Regions from separate parts of the Sporosarcina koreensis genome, predicted to be linked through region 1. Evidence: riboswitches for the same ligand, from Rfam matches in the RefSeq annotation. Region 1 holds a riboswitch; the other holds the start of a gene.
What was found. A riboswitch is a leader RNA that binds a small molecule or an ion and turns the genes downstream of it on or off. The one in region 1 is predicted to bind FMN.

Region 1 (3,833 bases):
ATAGGGATCCGGTTCACAATCGTTATCCCATGTTCTGAAAGACCTTCGATTTTACGTGGGTTGTTTGTCAACAATTGAATATGGCTGCACCCGAGATCAGATAGGATTTGCGCACTTATGAAATACTCCCGCAAATCATCCCCGAACCCTAATTGAGCATTTGCCTCGACAGTGTCATATCCTTGCTCCTGCAGCTTATATGCTTTCATTTTATTGACGAGACCGATTCCACGGCCTTCCTGGCGCATATAGACGAGAATGCCAGACCCTGCCTCCTCGATTTTAGCAAGTGCTGCGTGGAGCTGCGGCCCACAGTCACAGCGGCATGAACCGAAAACATCGCCCGTCAGACATTCCGAATGGATTCGGACGAGGGGGCCACCGGCGGATTCGAAATCCTTCAATTGGCCTTTCACTAAAGCCATATGCTCCCGGCCGGTCAACTTTTCTATATACGTGATAGCGGTAAAATCACCATATTGAGTAGGCAAGTGAATATCGACGACCCTTTCAATGAGTGTTTCATTACGCTTTCTATATGCAATCAATTGTTCAATCGTCAATATGACAAGCTCATGTCGCTTGGCAATTTCCACGAGTTCTTTACCACGTGCCATCGTTCCGTCGCCATTCATGATTTCACAAATGACGCCCGCGGGAGTTGCTCCTGCAAGACGGGCAAGGTCGATTGCTGCTTCGGTATGACCCGGGCGCTCCAACACACCGCCGTCTTTCGCCACCAACGGGAAAATATGTCCAGGTCTTCTGAAATCGGAAGGCTTCACGTCTGCTTGAAGCATTTTCATGATCGTTTCCGAACGTTCAAATGCAGAAATACCTGTATGGCAAGATGCATGATCGATGCTGACTGTGAATGCAGTCCCGTGGGCATCGGTGTTCTTATTCGTCATAGGCGCCAAATCCAGATGGTCTGCCAGCTGTTGTTCAATCGGGATGCATATGAGGCCGCGTCCTTCCGAAGCCATAAAATTGATCATCCCAGGCGTTGCAAAGTCAGCAAGCGCTACGAAATCACCTTCGTTTTCACGGCTTTCATCATCCACAACGATGATTGCTTTTCCTTTTTTCAATTCCTCGATCGCTTTTTCTACCGTACTAAACATTTCCAACACCTCTCAATCCAAAAATCCGCTTTTGGCAAGTACATCCATCGTCAACCCGCCGGTCGGTTCAGTAGTTTGTTTCTTGGAGAAGATTCGCTCCAAATATTTCGCAAGGATGTCGCATTCCACATTGACGTAGTCTCCAACACGCTTATGTCCAAGAACGGAATCGGCTTGCGTTACGGGAATAAGGGATATTGTAAACCCTTGTTCCGAGATGCCGAATATGGTCAAAGAGGTGCCGTCGACCGTTATGGAACCTTTCGGAACTAGATGCGAATGAAGTTCTGGTTCCATCTGGATGTCCATATAGACTGCATTTTCAATTGGGCGGACTGCAACAATTTCACCGATGCAGTCGACATGGCCAGTGACAAAATGACCTCCAAATCGGCCGTTCGCGGCCATCGCACGCTCCAAGTTCACATGACTTCCGGGATTCAGTGTGAAAAGCGTAGTAGCTTTAAACGTTTCCGGCATGACGTCCGCGATGAATTCGGTTTTCGAAAACTCAGATACGGTAAGACAGACGCCATTGACGGAAATGCTATCTCCTTTTTTTACGTCAGATAGCACATGACTGCATCTAATCGTCAATTGCATCGAAGTAGAACCTTTTTTTATCGTATGAACGGTTCCTATTTCTTCAACAATGCCTGTAAACAATCAGCTTGCACCTCCAATCGGGAAAAGTGCATGAAGCCGGATATCTTCTCCAAACTGCTTCACATCGATAATACGGAGCGATTCCGATTCAGCAATGGATGAACGGCTCTGATCCATGAATAGGGAAGGGCCGTTACCGACTAATTTCGGTGCCATATACAAATACAGTTCATTCGCAAGACGTGATTGAATGAAGCTAGTATGGACCTGGCTACCGCCTTCCACTAGCAGTGTCATGATGCCTCTATTGGCAAGCCTGGATAGGACTTCATTTAAAAAATCGACATGTCGCGGGATCGATTCCACTTGGACCAATGGGAAATCGGAAAAAGCACGCATCCCATCGGATTCCAGCGTAAAGATGATTGTCTCAGCAGCTTGGTCCTGTATGACATTCGCTGTTTCAGGCGTCCTAAGATGCCTATCTAAAATAATTCGAATTGGGTTCTTTCCACCATGGGGCAAACGGGTGGTGAGGAAAGGGTTATCGTGAAGAATGGTATTCACCCCTACGAGTATTGCATCATGGGTATGGCGGAGGGTATGGACATCATGTCTTGAACTTTCAGACGTAATCCATTTGCTGTTCCCATTTTGCGTTGCAAGACGGCCGTCGAGAGTGGCGGCTGCCTTCAATGTGACGTAGGGTTTTTGTTGTTGAATAAAATGAAAAAATGCCCGGTTGCTAAAATCCGCCTCTTCTTTGCATAAATCGGTGGTCACTTCAATTCCGGCATCCCTAAGAAGCCTAATCCCTTTGCCATTAACGGCAGGATTCGGATCATTGGACGCGATGAATACGCGGCGAATGCCGCTTGAGAGGATGGCCTCCGTGCATGCTGGTGTCTTACCGACATGTGCACATGGTTCCAACGTGACGTATAGATCTGCGCCGTCTGCATTCAACCCGGCCATATTGAGGGCGTGCACTTCGGCATGAGGCGTTCCCGCTTGCATATGCGTGCCTGTCCCTATGATTTGGCCGTTTTTGACACAAACAGCACCGACAAGTGGATTCGGTGACGTTTGTCCATCTGCAAGCTTTGCAAGATCTAAGGCTAACTTCATATAATCGTCGTGGTCCATCGAATTCCCCCTTTCTTTTCTAGAGAAAGGGCGGATAAATTGGGCATGGCCTTCAAATACGAACAACTTCTCCCATCCAGACTGTAACTGTCGGTGCCGGAGTTTCACCAGCTCCACCGTCTTCCGTAGGGAAGAACGGGTCACGGACTGACAAGCTATGCGCTTGATCACCGCCGGTAAGGAATTTCACCTTGCCCCGAAGAATCGTTTTGACTTAACCGATTCCAATTTAACATACTTCGGAAATGGTTGCCAAGTTACTGATTTATTTTAAATGCATTGCACGCATGATATGATGACAAATAGCTGAAATATTAAGTTGGTTAACTTATAATTAAAAATGGCAAGAAAAAGCGCGGGTCGTATCTTCGTGCTAGGGAAGAGGGATGTTGGTAAATGACTGGTTCGATCCATCAGCGGAAAGCGGAGCATATCGAAATCACGCTCAACGAAAAAGTGACAGGAAACCAAATTACAACCGGACTGGAAAGAATTCATTTCATTCATAACGCTTTACCTGAAATTGACTTTAATGAAATCTCGATCGAAAGTAAATTTATTGACGAAGTACGTCCAACGCCTTTCATGATTAGTTCCATGACTGGCGGGGCGGCTTTCGCGGAAACAATCAATCGGAACTTGGCGCTCGCTGCAGAAGAAAAAGGTTGGATATTAGCCTTAGGATCAATGCGCGCATTAATTGAAAGCGAAGAACATCGGGCTTCATTCCAAGTGAGACAATATGCGCCATCGGTTCCGATTATCGCCAATTTAGGTGCTGTTCAATTGAATTACGGATTCGGTGTCGATCAATGCCGGCAGATCATCGAAATGACAGATGCTAATGCGTTGGTGCTACACTTGAACAGCCTCCAGGAAGTCATTCAACCAAATGGAGATTTGAACTTCAAGGATCTATTAGTAAAGATTGAAGAGTTGACTAAGGTATTGGAAGTG
Region 2 (3,833 bases), 130 kb from region 1:
AATGTAATGAACGGGGGGATTTCGTGGATGACTCCGTTTTCCACAGGCTATACGAGCAGTATCATCAGGATGTCTTCAATTTCCTTATCTATTTGACGGGAGATCGGCACACGTCTGAGGATCTGATGCATGAAGTGTACGTCAGGGTATTGAAGGCCTTTGCCGGTTTTGAAGGAAAGAGCTCGGAAAAGACCTGGCTCTTTTCCATCGCTAAAAATGTCGCGATTGACCACTTTAGAAAGAAAAATGTGCGGCAAAAACATCACTTCGATAAATTTGACTGGGAGCAGAGCGAATTGCCCTCAATAGATAGCACTCCTGAAGAAATTGCATCGTTGAATGAAGAGATGAGACAGTTGCTACGGGTTTTAGATACGTGTACTGGCGACCAAAAAATGGTGATTGTTTTACGATATTTCCAAGAACTCTCCATTGCAGAAACCGCCGATACCCTCGGTTGGACCGAGGGAAAAGTAAAAACGACGCAACACCGGGCAATCAAATCATTGCAAAAGAAATTGAATGCTCTTTCGGCAGAGGAGGGATAATGAATGACGAATAATCAATGGGATGACGACAAGCTAGAAAACCTTCTTCATTCAATGCCGAAAATCGAAGATAACCGTTCAAAGGAACAAATTCTGAAGCGTCTTAAGCAGGATCAACGCCTGAAAAAACCTCGCCGGATGAACCCGATGAAGTGGATGCCTGTCATTGTTGCAGCAGCTGCGTTGCTGCTCATCAGTTTACTTGTCCCCTCAATGCTCAACAACAAGGATGGAGCAATGGAGGATGCAGGGGCCCCTCGGTCACTTTCTATCGAAAGGTCTATGGACCCCTCATCTGAAAATGAAACAATGGAGGAAGCAGATACATTTGATACGTCTGAAGCGAAGGAATCTGCTGCAATGACTTTCGCGACTGTTGAAAGCCATGTAGTGCTCGCTGACGAGCTGCATGATATTCGAGCTTTCCAAATTGGATTAGTGGAATCAGCGAATGTCATTCCAATCACATTATTAATTCCTGAATCGACTATCCAGTCCGATTTTCCGGAAGGGAATCCGGGCGTTATTGATCTATATAATAAATATGCAGCCGTAATTCCGGAAGAAGAGTTTGGGTTCGATGACTACCATCCGTATAAAGGGACTTTGTCTGTGGAAAATGGCATTCTTCATCACCAGATTCCGGATGACCATGCGTATGACTTGTCGTCCGCTCCGAATGAAGTTTATCTTAAAACGATGCGTGACACTTTTTCCGAATTTGGCAAACTACAGCTCATAGACGAAAAAGGGAATCCAACTTCTTTTGAAAGTGTCGGAAAATCAGATCCAGTCGAATTGAAACAACCATTCCCTTATTACAAATATACAATGCCTTCCGGAAAGGTTTATTTAGCTCCTTACAATCCGCTGAATACAACAGATACGGTAGCTGAAGGGCTTGTCGAGATGAAAGAAGTGAATGGGAATATTGTTGAGTCTTTAATCCCCGGTAATGTGGACTATGATGTACAGGAAGAAGATAATATTGCCGTTATTACATTCAAAGAACAATTGGATGTCAACGCCTTTGATCAGAATACAATAAATCAGATGATTGAAGGATTCATGATGACTGCTAAAGGGTATGACAAACAAGTTCGTCTTGAAAACGTAGTTCAAGAGAGCTTCGGCAAGTATGATCTTACAAAAGCGTTGCCGATGCCGCTTGGCAGTAATCCAATATGGTTCACTCCATAATCACGTAAGAAGCATCTTGTAAACAGTTGAGTTTACAAGATGCTTCTTTTTAGGTACAATAGACTTGTAACATAATATTGATTCATCTTCGGGGCAGGGTGTAATTCCCGACCGGCGGTAATGGAAGTCCACTTCCTAGCCCGCGAGCTTAACAGCTGATCCCGGTGTGATTCCGGAGCCGACAGTATAGTCTGGATGGGAGAAGGTGAAGGTGCAGCCGTCTTTTTGTGATGTCCACAAAAAGGGTGCTTATTTAAGTATGGGTACGTATTTAGGGATAAATTCCTTTTAGCAAACCCTTATTTAATGATGCCTTTTAAACTCTCCCTGAAGCGAATTTGCTTTAGGGATTTTTTATTGGACAATTCATTAACAAAAAACGGTCAGATCTTTCCTCTTTTGAAGTGAATCGCAAAAGGAGAGAGGGTTAACATGAACAACAAGAAATTACGCAGGATGATTCTCATCGCAATACTGGGAAGCATTTCGACGGTATTGATGCAGTTGAATTTCCCGCTGCCGGCATTGCCTGCATTCCTCAAGATCGACTTCAGTGAAATTCCGGCTGTGTTAGCAATCATGACAATGGGACCGGTCGCAGGAATCGCCGTAGAACTGCTGAAAAACGTACTGCATTGGTTTTTATCGGGCAGCCCGACTGGCGTGCCGGTAGGAGAGATTGCAAACTTTGCAACGGGCATTCTATTCATCATGCCGATCTATTTCATTTTCAAGAAAGTGCAAAACACAAAAGGACTGACAGCTGGTATTATTGCCGGTACAGTTTCCATGGCAGTCGGAATGAGTGCATTGAATTACTTCGTATTCCTGCCGATGTATGTGTACTTCATGAATATGCCTGCCTACACTGGCGATGCAATGTTCAACGTGATTGTACTAGGAATTCTTCCGTTCAACTTGATAAAAGGCATCATGCTGATGGTCATTTCATTGCTGCTGTATAAGAGCATGAGCAAATGGATCGACCAACAAAACCGTCAGTTGACGATGTAATAAATATAAAATTCGCGAGTATGTGAACAGCTTATTGTTCGCATGCTCGTTTTTATATTTTAAATATGGTGAAACTAAAGTGTCTTATCATTCGTACATAATTTACGGAGGGTTATCAAGATGAAAAATAAAACATGGATTTTTTCCGGCTTTACACTGCTATTTATAACTTTGCTAATGGTCTATGATTTTTTTCCTGAGTTAAACGGATTTATTCGAATATCGAAGCCGATTTTCATTGGCCTCGTCTTACTTATTTTGTTTTCCGGATTCTTTTTAAATCGTAGCGATAAAGAGTCTTCTCCTAAATCAGATTTAATACGTCAAGTCATTCTAACATCGTATTTGTTAGTGTTAATCATCGTGTTTACACTGTTAGGAGGTATCTCTCAAGTAGGAATATCGCTGTCCAATCCCTTTCTTTGGATTGTTCTTATGATCTTTGTTTATGAACATATCAAGCAATATAAAAAAATGCGAACCGGCCAATCGACTTTGACCCCGTAAAATAATTTCACGAGAATGCATTTGCGTGCGTTCAGCAACACGAATTAGACGAGGGAGTGAAATAGGTGAAAAGGTTATTCTTAGTAATGTTTTTGGTTCTGACAACCTTGTCCTTGTCAGCTTGTACACAGAAAAATTTTAGCTTTGCCGAAGTGGATAACGTTCCGAAAAAAGTAAAGGAGGCAATAAATCCTGACGAGCGACTTCAAGTGATTAACAGAAGCGGCAAAATATATTACATTGTTTTTCAGTCTCAAGAAGACGTTAAAGCCAGTTTGGAAACTGTGGATACGACAGCACTTGTCAAGCTAGACGAAGTGGATGCGAAAGATAACGATGTAAGACAATATGTTTATTCATTAACAATGGATCAGGAACATGACACGATAGAGATTCAAGTTAATGATGAATCCATGGCTTATCCAGTGACTATTATTGACTAACGGGTGTTCTACAAACGGACGCTTTTTTTCGGTCTTGCTTTGAACTTTAGCAGAGGAAATGGTGAGGAAAATAGATGAGTAATAGTATTATTAGATTCATCTGCCCATTTTCCAAGAAAAA

Region 2: linked by a shared signal. The riboswitch ahead of ACFPTP_RS08330 (ECF transporter S component) and the one ahead of ribD (bifunctional diaminohydroxyphosphoribosylaminopyrimidine deaminase/5-amino-6-(5-phosphoribosylamino)uracil reductase RibD) in region 1 are both predicted to bind FMN.

What each region holds. Positions count from the first base shown of each region.
Region 1 covers NZ_JBHSNP010000011.1:476,517-480,349, reverse strand. The annotation lists gene ACFPTP_RS09000 (bifunctional 3,4-dihydroxy-2-butanone-4-phosphate synthase/GTP cyclohydrolase II) at 1-1,124, opposite strand, end outside; gene ribE (riboflavin synthase) at 1,137-1,790, opposite strand; gene ribD (bifunctional diaminohydroxyphosphoribosylaminopyrimidine deaminase/5-amino-6-(5-phosphoribosylamino)uracil reductase RibD) at 1,791-2,876, opposite strand; FMN riboswitch at 2,937-3,084, opposite strand; gene fni (type 2 isopentenyl-diphosphate Delta-isomerase) at 3,273-3,833, shown strand, end outside.
Region 2 covers NZ_JBHSNP010000011.1:342,313-346,145, forward strand. The annotation lists gene ACFPTP_RS08320 (RNA polymerase sigma factor SigX) at 24-548, shown strand; gene ACFPTP_RS08325 (hypothetical protein) at 552-1,748, shown strand; FMN riboswitch at 1,829-1,959, shown strand; gene ACFPTP_RS08330 (ECF transporter S component) at 2,181-2,762, shown strand; gene ACFPTP_RS08335 (LptM family lipoprotein) at 3,335-3,712, shown strand.